DNA from 2 places in the Streptomyces sp. MMBL 11-1 genome. Region 2 is predicted to be linked to the other one. Evidence: riboswitches for the same ligand, from Rfam matches in the RefSeq annotation. Region 2 holds a riboswitch; the other holds the start of a gene.
The links. A riboswitch is a leader RNA that binds a small molecule or an ion and turns the genes downstream of it on or off. The one in region 2 is predicted to bind glycine.
Positions count from the first base shown of each region.

Region 1 (6,647 bases), 5.0 Mb from region 2:
ACGACATCGTCGTGGACGCCTTGCGACCGGCGCAGCGGCCTGACTACGCTCGGTCGTCATCCCCGTGAGCCGGGCGAGCGTGAGGGCCGGTGGAGCGGGTCGGACGGTTGCGGGGGGTCGGCGCACCGGATTGGTGGTGCGTGGTGGAAACTGTCGGGTGGATACGGACGTTGTGAAGATGTCCGGGTCGGCAGGTGTGTTCAATCAGGGTTCGTCCTGCCCCACGGGCGGGTCTATGTCGGTCAAGGGGAATCGCCCGTGAAGTTTTTTGCGAAGTTGTTCGGGAAGAGCGCACGCGAGGACAGCAACAGTGCTGCCCGCCATCGCGCGCCACGCCACGGTCAGGGCGAGGAGCAGGACGCGGAGCGTCCGCTCTTCCGCGACGAAGTGTCCGGCGCCCCCGGTGGTGACGGCGTGTCGTCCGTTGACCCTGCCGGTGCCGGACGCATAGGTTTCGGCGAACCATCGGCCTCGGGTGCGGGTGGAGGGTTCACCCCGGAGGGCTCGTCGATGCCGGTCTGTACGAGGTGCGGTCACCGCAACGCGGAGGCCAGCAGGTTCTGTTCCAACTGCGGCGCGCCGCTGCGGGGCGGTGTCCCCGAGCGTCCCTCGGAGACGACGTCCACCATCTCCATCTCCGGCCTCGAGGCGTACGAGGCGGAGGCGACGGGCCAGACCGCTCTGCCGTCGCTCTCCCCGGAGGCCCAGGCCGCCGTCGACGCGCTGCCCGGCGGCTCGGCGCTGCTGGTCGTGCGGCGGGGCCCGAACTCCGGGAGCCGCTTCCTGCTCGACAGCGACCTGACCACGGCCGGCCGTCACCCGCAGAGCGACATCTTTCTCGATGATGTGACCGTGTCGCGGCGTCATGTGGAGTTCCGCAGGAGCCCGGACGGTAGCTTCACCGTGGGTGATGTCGGCAGCCTCAACGGCACCTACGTCAACCGTGAGCGCATCGATTCGGTCCAGCTGTCCAACGGCGACGAAGTCCAGATCGGAAAGTACCGCCTGGTCTTCTATGCGAGCCCGCGGGGCGTGTGACCAGCCCCCGGACTCCGTCCGGGGGGACCCCGAGGAAGGCCCATGCTGCGAACACCGACAGGCGGTGCCGGCCACGGCACCGCCACCGCGGAAGCGCGCCCGATGAGCATCGGTACGGTGCTCATCCAGCTGCGTGACGAGTTTCCCGAAGTCACCATCTCCAAGATCCGGTTCCTGGAGGCCGAGGGGCTCGTCGAGCCGCAGCGCACTCCTTCCGGATACCGGAAGTTCGCCCCGCGTGATGTGGAGCGCCTGGCGCAGGTGCTCCGCATGCAGCGGGACCATTACCTGCCGCTGAAGGTCATCCGGGAGCATCTGGACGCGCTGGCCCGGGGGGAGCAGCCCGTGCTGCCCTCGCCAGGCGACCGGCGGGATCTCACCGACGGGGTGTGGGAGACCGGCCCGGGGACGGCGACCGTCGCCCGCATCGGACGGGCCGAGCTGCTGGCGGCCGCCGAGGTCGACGAGGACCGGCTGGCCGAGTGGGAGTCCTACGGACTCATCGTCCCCGCCCCCGAGGGCGGCTACGACGCCGAGATGGTGACGGTCGCCAAGCTGGTGGCGGACCTGGGGCGTTTCGGCCTGGAACCGCGTCATCTTCGGGCCATGCGGGCCTCCGCCGACCGGGAGGCGGGGCTGGTGGAGCAGCTGGTCGCGCCCTTGCGCCGGCACCGTAATCCGCAGACCAGGGCCCACGCCGAGGCCACCGCGAACGAGCTCGCCGAGCTGTCCGTGCGGCTCCACGCGGCCCTCGTGCAGAGCGCTCTGCGCAGCCGTCTGCACTGACCCCGGCGGATCCCGACTACCCAAACATGGCGAGCACGTCCTAGGGTTGCTGTGTGAACGAGCTCGACGTTGTCGGTGTCCGGGTGGAAATGCCCTCCAACCAACCGATCGTTCTCCTGCGTGAAGTGGGAGGCGACCGGTACCTCCCCATTTGGATCGGTCCTGGAGAGGCGACCGCGATTGCCTTCGCCCAGCAGGGCATGGCTCCCGCCAGGCCGCTGACCCATGACCTGTTCAAGGATGTGCTCGAGGCCGTGGGCCAGGAGCTCACGGAGGTCCGCATCACGGACCTCCGCGAAGGGGTCTTCTACGCGGAACTCGTCTTCGCCAGCGGAGTGGAGGTGAGCGCCCGGCCCTCCGACGCCATAGCGCTCGCCCTGCGAACCGGCACGCCGATCTACGGCAGTGACGGCGTGCTGGACGATGCGGGCATCGCGATCCCCGACGAGCAGGAGGACGAGGTGGAGAAGTTCCGCGAATTCCTCGACCAGATCTCTCCGGAGGACTTCGGTACGAACAGTCAGTGACCGTCCCGCAGGGGTGCTGTCAGCGCATCCGACAAGCCTTTCCCGGGAAAGAGACACGGGAAACCACCCTCAGGGTGATTATCACTCGGCGTGCCGAGTGTGGCGATCGTTGACGCACCCCGAGTGACTGCCTACCTTCGAGTGGGCAGGTCAAGGACGGAGGTCGGCGTGAGAAGCAGCGGCGACGGTACGGCGGCGGGTGGGCCGTATCCGCAGCACGGCAGTGGAGCCGACCACGCCATCAGGCAGCCGGTTCAACCGGCAGCGGTGGCAGCGGGCGGCGTGGCAGCGGCGAGCGATGCCGACGACATCGGCTATCGCGGACCGACGGCGTGCGCGGCGGCGGGGATCACCTACCGCCAGTTGGACTACTGGGCCCGCACGGGACTGGTCGAGCCCAGTGTGCGCCCGGCCTACGGGTCGGGGACCCAGCGCCTCTACAGTTTCCGGGACGTGGTTCTCCTCAAGATCGTCAAGCGGTTCCTGGACACCGGGGTCGCGTTGCAGAACATCCGCACCACGGTCCAGCACCTGCGGGCCCGCGGTTTCCAGGATCTCGAGCGCATGACGTTGATGAGCGACGGGGCAACGGTCTACGAGTGCTCCTCGCCCGACGAGGTCGTCAGCCTGCTCCAGGGCGGGCAGGGAGTCTTCGGGATCGCCGTCGGCGTCGTCTGGCGGGACGTGGAGGCAGCGCTGTCGCAGCTGCACGGCGAGCGGGTCGACACGGGCGAGACACTCGTCGGTCACAACCCCGCCGACGAGCTGGCACGGCGCCGCAACCGCGCCGTCTGAGCACCCGGCCGTGCACGAGCGGCACGCACAGGCACAGGATGACAACGGGACGGTCCGGTACCCCACGGGGGCGCCGGACCGTCCCGTTGTCAGTGCCGTAGGGCAGCATCGACGGTGTGAGACCCGCGCCCACCATCCTGCACCTGGACATGGACGCCTTCTACGCGTCGGCGGAGCAGGCGGCCAAACCGAGCCTGCGCGGCAAGGCGGTCGTGGTGGGCGGCCTCGGACCCCGCGGAGTGGTCGCCACCGCCTCGTACGAGGCCCGGCGCCTGGGTGTGCACTCGGCGATGCCCACCGCGCAGGCCCGGCGGCTCGCGCCGAACGCCGCCTACCTGGTGCCCCGCTTCTCCCTGTACCGGACGGTGAGCGACCAGGTGATGGAGCTCCTGGGGCGGCTGTCGCCCCTGGTGGAGCCGCTCAGCCTGGACGAGGCCTTCGTGGACCTGGAGGCGGGCGGGACGGCGGACGACCCGGCGTCGGCCCGTGCGACGGGAGAAGGGCTGCGGACGGCCATCCGCGCGGTGACGGGCCTCAGCGGGTCCGTCGGACTGGCCGCCTCCAAGATGCTCGCCAAGATCGCCTCCGAGCAGGCCAAGCCCGACGGGCTGCTGCTCATCGAACCGGGTACCGAGCGTGAGCTGCTCGCTCCCATGTCCGTGCGCATCCTGCCGGGGGTCGGCCCGGCCACCGGCGACCACCTCAGACGCGCCGGGATGACCACCGTCCACGACCTGGCCGAGGCGGGCGAGGCGGAGCTCGTACGGCTGGTCGGAAAGGCCCACGGCCACGGGCTCTACCGGATGGCGCTCGGGCTCGACGACCGGCCGGTGGTCGCCGAGCGGGACGCCAAGTCCGTATCGGTGGAGGACACCTTCGACGTGGACCTGCACGACCGGGTGCGGGTGCGGGCCGAGGTGGAGCGGCTGGCCGTCCGGTGCGTGGAGCGGCTGCGCGCCGCCGACCGGTCGGGGCGCACGGTGGTGCTGAAGGTGCGCCGCTACGACTTCTCCACGCTGACCCGCTCCGAGACGCTCAGAGGCCCCACGGACGACCCCACGGTGGTCCGTGAGGCGGCGGGGCGGCTCCTGGAGTCCGTCGACACCACAGGGGGCGTGCGCCTGCTGGGGGTCGGTGTGACGGGGCTGGCCGACTACACCCAGGAGGACCTGTTCGCCCAGGCCGCCGACGCCCGGGAGCTCGCTCAGCGGGCCCGGGAGGAGCACCGGGCGCCGTCCCCGGAGGGCGGCGAGGGGAACGTGCCGGCGGAGCCCGAGCCGGACGGCGCGGAGCTGCTCGCCGCGCGGCGCTGGCCCGCCGGGCACGACGTGCACCACGAGGAGCACGGGCACGGCTGGGTGCAGGGGAGTGGCGTGGGCCGGGTCACCGTCCGGTTCGAGGAACCGTGGAGCGCGCCCGGCCGGGTGCTGACGTTCCGCGTCGATGATCCGCTGCTGCGGCCCGCCGACCCGCTGCCGCTCGTCCGTGACGCGGCGGACTACTCCTCCTGGCCCGCGAGCCTGCCGAAGTCCCGGTCGGGCGCCGGCCCCTCCGGGGGCGGGGAGTCCAGACCGTAATGACGGTAGAGCTGCAGTTCCTGCTCGGGAGAGAGGTGGCGGCCGACGCCGAAGTCCGGCGCGCCCTTGATCAGCGCGCGGTCGAAGGGGACCCGCAGCGCGTCCTCGACGAATTCGCTGGGCTCCAGGGGGACGAAGGCGTCCCTGCTGAACAGGCCGGTGCGGACGGCCGCCCACTCCGGCACGCCCGTCGCGTCGTCGAGATAGACCTCATCCACCGTTCCGATCTTGGCGCCCTTGCGGTCGAATGCCTTGCGGCCGATCAGGCGGCGAGGATCGATATCGGTCTGCACGGTGCCTCCCACTGGTCGCGACTGCTCGGGGTGGACGCTGTCGCTCCACCAGCACCACCCAAGTGCAGATCCGTGGCGTCGGCCACTCGAGGACTCCGGCGCAATGGCCGCTGGTAGGCTGGCAGTGGCTGCTGACCCCGTGCGGGAGAGTCCTCCGGTGAAGAATCCGGAGGCGCCGAAGGAGCAACTCCTCCCCGGAATCTCTCAGGCCCCCGTACCGCACGGACGAGGTCACTCTGGAAAGCAGGGCGATTCCGTGCGGGCGCAGCCCCGGCGGACTCGACCCTCACCGACGGTGAAAGTCGGCACGCCCCCGGGCGGACCGGTGAAGCTCTCAGGTTGAGATGACAGAGGGGGAGGCCGTCCGGGCACCCACGCCGTGGTGCCCCTCGCAGGTCGTGACAGACCAGGAGGCCTCCACCATGACCCCCCGTCGCACTCCGCTCTCCCAGCTGGAACAGGGCATTCCGTTCGAGCAGCGCCACATAGGGCCCGACGCCGGAGCCCAGGCGAAGATGCTCGCCCAGGTCGGCTACGGCTCCCTCGACGAGCTCACCGCCGCCGCGGTGCCCGACGTGATCAAGAGCGCGGAAGCCCTGAACCTTCCCTCGGCGCGCACCGAGGCGGAGGTCCTGGCCGAGCTGCGGTCGCTGGCCGACCGCAACGAGGTGCTGGCCCCGATGATCGGCCTCGGCTACTACGGCACCTTCACGCCGCCCGTCATCCTGCGCAACGTCATGGAGAACCCCGCTTGGTACACGGCCTACACGCCGTACCAGCCGGAGATCTCCCAGGGCCGGCTCGAAGCGCTCCTGAACTTCCAGACGATGGTCGCCGAGCTGACCGGGCTGCCCACCTCCGGCGCCTCGCTACTCGACGAGGGCACCGCGGCCGCCGAGGCGATGGCCCTGTCCCGGCGTGTCGGCAAGGTCAAGAAGGGTGTCTTCCTGGTCGACGCCGACACGCTGCCGCAGACCGTCGCGGTGATCGAGACCCGCGCCGAGCCCGCCGGTGTCGAGGTCGTCGTCGCCGACCTGAGCGACGGCATCCCCGCCGAGATCGCCGAGCGCGGCGTCTTCGGTGTGCTGCTCCAGTACCCGGGCGCCTCCGGTGCCGTGCGCGTCATCGAGCCCGTCATCGAGCAGGCCCACGGCCTCGGCGCGATCGTCACCGTCGCCGCCGACCTGCTGGCCCTCACCCTGCTCACCTCGCCCGGCGCCCTCGGCGCGGACATCGCGGTCGGCACCACCCAGCGCTTCGGCGTCCCGATGGGCTTCGGTGGTCCGCACGCCGGCTTCATGGCGGTCCGCGAGAAGTTCGCCCGCTCCCTGCCCGGCCGCCTCGTCGGCGTCTCCGTCGACGCGGACGGCAACAAGGCCTACCGGCTGGCCCTCCAGACCCGCGAGCAGCACATCCGCCGCGAGAAGGCCACCAGCAACATCTGCACCGCGCAGGTCCTGCTCGCCGTCATGGCCGGCATGTACGCGGTCTACCACGGCCCCGACGGGCTGCGGACGATCGCCCGGCGCACCCACCGCTTCGCCGCGATCCTGGCCGACGGCCTGCGGAACGCCGGGGCCGACGTCGTGCACGGCGCGTTCTTCGACACCCTGACCGTACGGGTCCCCGGA
Region 1 is NZ_CP117709.1:848,589-855,235, reverse strand. Features, by position in the region: gene PSQ21_RS03510 (DUF881 domain-containing protein) at 1-68, shown strand, start outside; gene PSQ21_RS03505 (FHA domain-containing protein) at 259-1,038, shown strand; gene ftsR (transcriptional regulator FtsR) at 1,081-1,824, shown strand; gene PSQ21_RS03495 (bifunctional nuclease family protein) at 1,878-2,351, shown strand; gene PSQ21_RS03490 (MerR family transcriptional regulator) at 2,520-3,146, shown strand; gene PSQ21_RS03485 (DNA polymerase IV) at 3,263-4,723, shown strand; gene PSQ21_RS03480 (PRC-barrel domain-containing protein) at 4,645-5,016, opposite strand; glycine riboswitch at 5,149-5,246, shown strand; gene gcvP (aminomethyl-transferring glycine dehydrogenase) at 5,439-6,647, shown strand, end outside.
Region 1: it holds a riboswitch for glycine, as region 2 does, so the genes downstream of both, gcvP (aminomethyl-transferring glycine dehydrogenase) here and gcvT (glycine cleavage system aminomethyltransferase GcvT) in region 2, are expected to answer to the same signal.

Region 2 (6,647 bases):
TACAGACGGTGCCCACCGCAAGAGAACAGTCCGGATAGCGGTGAGACCTAGTCGAGACCCGGACAGTTAACAAACCGTCCAGTTCCGGGACATCCTCGCGCGGGAAGTTAACAAGCCGGACATGAAGGGGTGTTCGACGGAGGGTGACCGGAGGCGGCGAGGCGCGCCGACGGCACCGCGCCGGTCGTCGGGGTGAACCGGCCCGCGTCGGCTTGGCCCCGGGCGCGCGGAGGTCACGTGCGAGGCGAGGGCCGGCGGGAGCGACCGGGGCTCCGCCCCGGGCGCGCGGAGGTCGCCCGCCCGAACGCCACCGAGGAGCCCTGAACGGGGCCGACCGCGGTGCCCGGCCGGCCGTCTCTTCGGGGCTCAGCGGGGCTGGGGCGGGTATCCGTATCCGGGGGCGGCGATGGGCGGCGGGCCGGCGGGGGCGTGCGCCTCGCGGTCGTAGAACGGACGGGCGTTCGCGCGCAGCCACATGCCGACCGGGTCGTACTCGTCGGACAGGGCGACGGTGGAGACGGGGAGCCCCTCGGGGACCGCGCCGACCGACTGCCGCATCATCTCGCGCACCGATTCGACGGAGGCGCGGCCGGTGTCGTAGAGGTCGAGGCCGATCGCGAGATACGGGACGCCGACCGCGGGGTGCACCCAGGCGCGGCGCAGGGAGCGGATCGCGGGGGTGCGGTGGGCGTTCTGGCTGAGCAGGGCGTAGAACTGCGGGAGTTCGATGGCGGGTTCGCTCAGCCGGAGCGGTCCGGCGGGCAGCCGGTCCAGGCCGGTGGCGATGCGCCGCAGGTCGAGCCAGGGGATGCCGACGCCGCCGCCGGGGGCGTGCGGGTTGAGCCAGATGCCCCAGCGGTCGGGGAACAGGGAGCGGGCGATGTCGCGTCCGGTGACCAGCTCGTGGGCCCGGTTCCAGCCACTGGCGGACAGCTCCTGGGCGGAGGTGACGCAGGGGGCGTAACCCAGGCCGTCGATCTCCATGTTCCCGTACTGGGCGTCCGGTGAGCCGGCCGTGCCGTGCCAGAGCAGCATCCAGATCCGGCCCTCGGCGACCGCGGCGAGCAGCGCCTCGTAGGCGTCGTAACGCCCGGGGGTCACCTGGCGCAGCAGGTGCTCGACCGTCCCCGGGGAACCCGGCACCGCTCGATCGGGGAAGGCCCCACTGGCCGCCGCGGTGCCTGACGCACTCACTCTGGGTTCCGCCCCTCGTCGATCCGTCGCGTTCGCGCCACCGCTCCCGGGCACACGGGAGCGACCACGCCATCAAACCAGCTTATGCGCCACTTCTGACACCGACTTGACGCCACGGTCCGGCGGCGCTGTCACCCGGCCGCCCTCCGCTGCCGTCAGTGGCCCTCGCGCCGGTAGAACGGGCGCACTTTCTCCCGCATCCAGTCGCCGACGAGGTCCTCCGCCACGTCGAGCAGGACCAGATTGACCGGCCAGGGCACCTCGACCCGGCCGAGCGCGCGGCCGATGGCGTCCATGGGCGCGCTCTGTCCCGCGCCGTCCCGGGTGGCGAACTCGACGCCGACGAAGAGGACCGGGTCGCCGCCCTCGATGCTGGCCAGGGCCCGGCGGGCGGTGCTCACCACTCCGGCGGCCTCGAACTCCTCGGACACGGCGGTGAGGAAGTCCACCGGGTCGTGCTGCCAGTCCGGCTCGAACAGCCGGACCCGGCCGCCGGTGGCGGGCCCGTCCAGCGCGGTGCGGCCGGCCCGGCAGAGCTCGGCGACGGCGGGCGGCGGAAGTGGTACGCCGACCGCGCCGCCCGGGTTCACGGCGATGCCGACCTGCGGGGGCAGGCCCCGGGCGAAGTCGCGGGCGGGCGCGACGGTGAAGGACATGTGGCCCCCGACGCAGTTGAGGAACTGGGCCTCGGAGCTGAAGACGGGGACGAAGGCCGCGCCGTCGATCTCCATCATCGGCAGGTCGAGGTCGGCGCTCGCGGGGCTGCCGCCGTTCGGCAGCGGCACCCAGACGGAGCTGCGGCCGAGCACCTCGACGAGGCGGCCGCCCGCGTCGGGGACGCCGAGCGAGGCCGTCAGTACCTCTTCGAGCTCGTTGGCGGGCCACCCCTGCTGGGGGTGCGCCGGTGCGGGTGCCGGAATGTCCACTGCCTCTGTGCCCTCTCTCCACCGCCTCGGCCGCGCCTCGGCGGCCCTCTGCTCCGGCCAGCACCTTAACCGTCACTGGACGGTGGAAGCCTCGGCGGCGGTGAAGGAGATACGGCCGAGCGCCCCCGCGGCCCCGCGGTCCAGCAGCACCGCGGAGGTGCAGCCGGCGGGCAGCAGGCCCTGTTCGGTGTCGCGGAGCAGCCGGGCGACCGCGTGCCGGTGGCGGGCGAAGGCGTAGCCGGAGACCCCGCGCCCACGCTCGCGCTGCCCCTGCCGGGCCACCTCGGGCGTCACGTCGAGCAGGATCAGATGGAGGGTGCGGCCCCGGCTCACGGCGTGCCGGGCGAGCCAGCGGCGTACCCAGGTCTGGGTGCCGCAGTCGTGCACCACGACGGATTCACCGGAGCGCAGGGCGCTCCAGAGGCCGAGGTAGTGCGCGGCGCGGACCAGGGGGCGGTAGAGGGCGTAGGGAAGTAAGCGGGGCAGGGCGGCGGCCCAGCTGTCGCGGGTGTTCTGGGAGTCGATGGCGCGGCCCCGCACGGTCCGCCGGATGAGCGTCGACTTCCCGCTGCCGGGCAGTCCGGAGACCACGACGACGTCACCGGCGGTGAAATCGAGGCCGTACGGCCCACAGTCGGTGCGCCCGCGCAGGTCACGTACCACCGGCGCGCCCTCCGTCAGCAGCTCCCGTACGGGAGCCGCGGGCTGTGCGGGCATCGCGCCGCGCGCGACCCCCGCGGTCGGTGCCGACCGCTGCAACGTCATCGCCCATCCCCCTGCCGTCGTGTCCCCCACGCCTGCCCCTGAAGTGTAAAGAAAAGGCAATGCGGCACAACCGGCTCCGGGCCTGTTGCGGCCGTCTTCACCTGCAGGGGGGCCTGACCCCCCACTCTCCCCCCATGCATGCGATGATGACCCCGCCAACTGCATACCGGCCGTTCGAATCCGCGCGGGAGAGTTCCGGCCACAGTGTGAGCCGGGCGCCGAAGGAGCAAGATCCTCCCTTGAATCTCTCAGGCCCCGTACCGCGTGGATGAGGCAGATCTGAAAAGCGAGCCGTTCCGCGGCTCCACCCAAGGTGCAAGCCGAGCCCCCTGATCCGGGGTGCCCTCCAGGGGCATACCCCGTCGGGGGCTATCGGCGAACCTCTCAGGTTCCGATGACAGATGGGGGGGATTCGTCCTGACGTCGTCATGCCCTGGAGCCGTATCCATGAGCACTGCCCCCCGTCTCACCGCCCTCGACACGCTGCACCGCTCGCTCGGCGCCACCATGACCGACTTCGCCGGCTGGGACATGCCCCTGCGGTACGCCAGCGAGCGCGACGAGCACAACGCCGTACGCACCCACGCCGGTCTCTTCGACCTGTCGCACATGGGCGAGATCACCGTCACCGGGCCCGAGGCCGCCGCCTTCCTGAGCTACGCGCTGGTCGGCAACATCGCCACCGTCGGCAACGGCCGGGCCCGCTACACGATGATCGTCCAGGAGGACGGCGGGATCGTGGACGACCTGATCGTCTACCGCCTGGGCGAGACGGAGGCCCCCGAGTACATGGTCGTCGCCAACGCGGGCAACGCGCAGATCGTGCTGGACGCGCTGACCGCCCGCGTCGGGGGCTTCGACGCCGAGGTGCGCGACGACCGGGACGCGTACGCGCTGCTCGCGGTCCAGGGCCCCGAGTCGCCCGCCATCATGAAGGCCGTCACCGACGCCGACCTGGACGGGCTGAAGTACTACGCGGGCCTGCCGGGCACGGTCGCCGGGGTCCCGGCGCTCATCGCCCGCACCGGCTACACCGGTGAGGACGGCTTCGAGCTGTTCGTCGCGCCCGAGCACGCCGAGCGGCTGTGGCGGGCGCTGACCGAGGCCGGCTCCCCGCACGGCCTGATCCCCTGCGGGCTCTCCTGCCGGGACACGCTGCGCCTGGAGGCGGGCATGCCGCTGTACGGACACGAGCTGACGACCGCGCTCACCCCGTTCGACGCGGGCCTGGGCCGGGTCGTGAAGTTCGAGAAGGAGGGCGACTTCGTCGGGCGCGAGGCTCTGACGGCCGCCGCCGAGCGCGCCGAGACCGCCCCGCCGCGCAAGCTGGTGGGCCTGATCGCCGAGGGCCGCCGGGTCCCGCGCGCGGGCTTCCCCGTCGTCGCCGACGGCAAGGTGATCGGCGAGGTCACCTCCGGCGCCCCCTCCCCGACCCTGGGCAAGCCGATCGCCATGGCCTACGTGGACGCGGCCTTCGCCGCCCCGGGCACCGAGGGCGTGGGCGTCGACATCCGCGGCACGCACGAGCCGTACGAGGTCGTCGCGCTGCCGTTCTACAAGCGCCAGAAGTGATGTTCCGGAAGGACCGGGACTCCCCGGGCCCTTCCGGCCGCGCGCAGACGTCACGGAAGTGACGTACCTCCATCTCACACCGTAAGACCACCGTTCATCAGCACTCCCCCGCGTACAGGAGAATTCAGGTCATGAGCAACCCCCAGCAGCTGCGGTACAGCAAGGAGCACGAGTGGCTGTCGGCCCTCGAGGACGGCGTGGCCACCATCGGCATCACGGAGTACGCGGCCAACGCGCTCGGTGACGTCGTCTACGCCCAGCTCCCGGAGGTCGGTGACACGGTGACCGCGGGCGAGACCTGCGGCGAACTGGAGTCGACCAAGTCCGTCAGCGACCTGTACTCGCCGGTGACCGGTGAGGTGACGGCGGCCAACCAGGACGTCGTGAACGACCCCTCGCTGGTGAACTCCGCTCCCTTCGAGGGCGGCTGGCTGTTCAAGGTGCGCGTCGCGGAGGAGCCGGCCGACCTGCTCTCCGCCGACGAGTACACCGCGTTCTCCGGCAACTGAGACCTTAAGGGACCCCCTGATGTCGCTTCTGAACTCCTCCCTCCACGAGCTGGACCCGGACGTCGCCGCCGCCGTCGACGCCGAGCTCCACCGTCAGCAGTCCACCCTCGAAATGATCGCCTCGGAGAACTTCGCTCCGGTCGCCGTCATGGAGGCACAGGGCTCCGTCCTCACCAACAAGTACGCCGAGGGCTACCCGGGCCGCCGCTACTACGGCGGCTGTGAGCACGTCGACGTCGTCGAGCAGATCGCGATCGACCGGATCAAGGCCCTGTTCGGCGCCGAGGCCGCGAACGTGCAGCCGCACTCCGGCGCCCAGGCGAACGCCGCCGCGATGTTCGCGCTGCTGAAGCCGGGCGACACGATCATGGGCCTGAACCTGGCCCACGGCGGTCACCTGACCCACGGCATGAAGATCAACTTCTCCGGCAAGCTCTACAACGTGGTCCCGTACCACGTCGACGAGAGCGGCGTCGTGGACATGGAGGAGGTCGAGCGCCTCGCCAAGGAGTCCCAGCCGAAGCTGATCGTGGCCGGCTGGTCCGCCTACCCGCGCCAGCTGGACTTCGCCGCCTTCCGCCGCATCGCGGACGAGGTCGGCGCGTACCTGATGGTCGACATGGCGCACTTCGCGGGCCTGGTCGCGGCCGGTCTGCACCCCAACCCGGTGCCGCACGCCCACGTCGTCACCACCACCACGCACAAGACCCTCGGCGGTCCGCGCGGTGGCGTGATCCTCTCCACCCAGGAGCTCGCCAAGAAGATCAACTCCGCGGTCTTCCCGGGTCAGCAGGGCGGCCCGCTGGAGCACGTGATCGCGGCCAAGGCGGTCTCGTTCAAGATCGCGGCGGGCGAGGAGTTCAAGGAGCGCCAGCAGCGCACCCTGGACGGCGCGCGGATCCTGGCCGAGCGCCTGGTCCAGCCGGACGTCACCGAGGTGGGCGTCTCCGTCCTCTCCGGCGGCACCGACGTGCACCTGGTCCTGGTCGACCTGCGCAACTCGGAGCTGGACGGCCAGCAGGCCGAGGACCGGCTCCACGAGCTGGGCATCACGGTCAACCGGAACGCCATCCCGAACGACCCGCGTCCCCCGATGGTCACCTCGGGCCTGCGGATCGGCACCCCGGCGCTGGCCACCCGCGGCTTCGGCACCGAGGACTTCACCGAGGTCGCGGAGATCATCGCCGCCGCCCTCAAGCCGTCCTACGACGCGGACGACCTCAAGGCCCGCGTGGCGGCGCTGGCCGAGAAGTTCCCGCTGTACCCCGGCCTGAAGTAGTACCTGGCCTGCGGTTCTGCGTGTTCCGGCGGGGCACCGCGCACACTGAACAGAGTGAGCGTGGTGCCCCGGTCCGTGTCCCCCTTCCGTTTTCGTCCCGCTTGCCCCCTCGGGCCCCACCCCGGCCCGTTCCGCACCACCCGGCCCGTTCTCGCACCACCCAGGCAGACAACGGCGTCTTCCAACCCCAAGGAGTTCTCCCGTGGCCATCTCGGTCTTCGACCTCTTCTCGGTCGGCATCGGCCCGTCCAGCTCCCACACGGTGGGCCCGATGCGCGCCGCCCGGATGTTCGCGCGCCGACTGAAGAACGAGGGTCTGCTCGCGCACACCGCCTCGATACGGGCGGAGCTGTACGGCTCCCTCGGCGCGACCGGCCACGGGCACGGCACGCCCAAGGCGGT
Region 2 is NZ_CP117709.1:5,866,862-5,873,508, reverse strand. Features, by position in the region: gene PSQ21_RS26285 (enhanced serine sensitivity protein SseB C-terminal domain-containing protein) at 367-1,194, opposite strand; gene PSQ21_RS26280 (enhanced serine sensitivity protein SseB) at 1,350-2,120, opposite strand; gene PSQ21_RS26275 (AAA family ATPase) at 2,193-2,885, opposite strand; glycine riboswitch at 3,061-3,158, shown strand; gene gcvT (glycine cleavage system aminomethyltransferase GcvT) at 3,333-4,457, shown strand; gene gcvH (glycine cleavage system protein GcvH) at 4,589-4,966, shown strand; gene glyA (serine hydroxymethyltransferase) at 4,986-6,245, shown strand; gene PSQ21_RS26255 (L-serine ammonia-lyase) at 6,448-6,647, shown strand, end outside.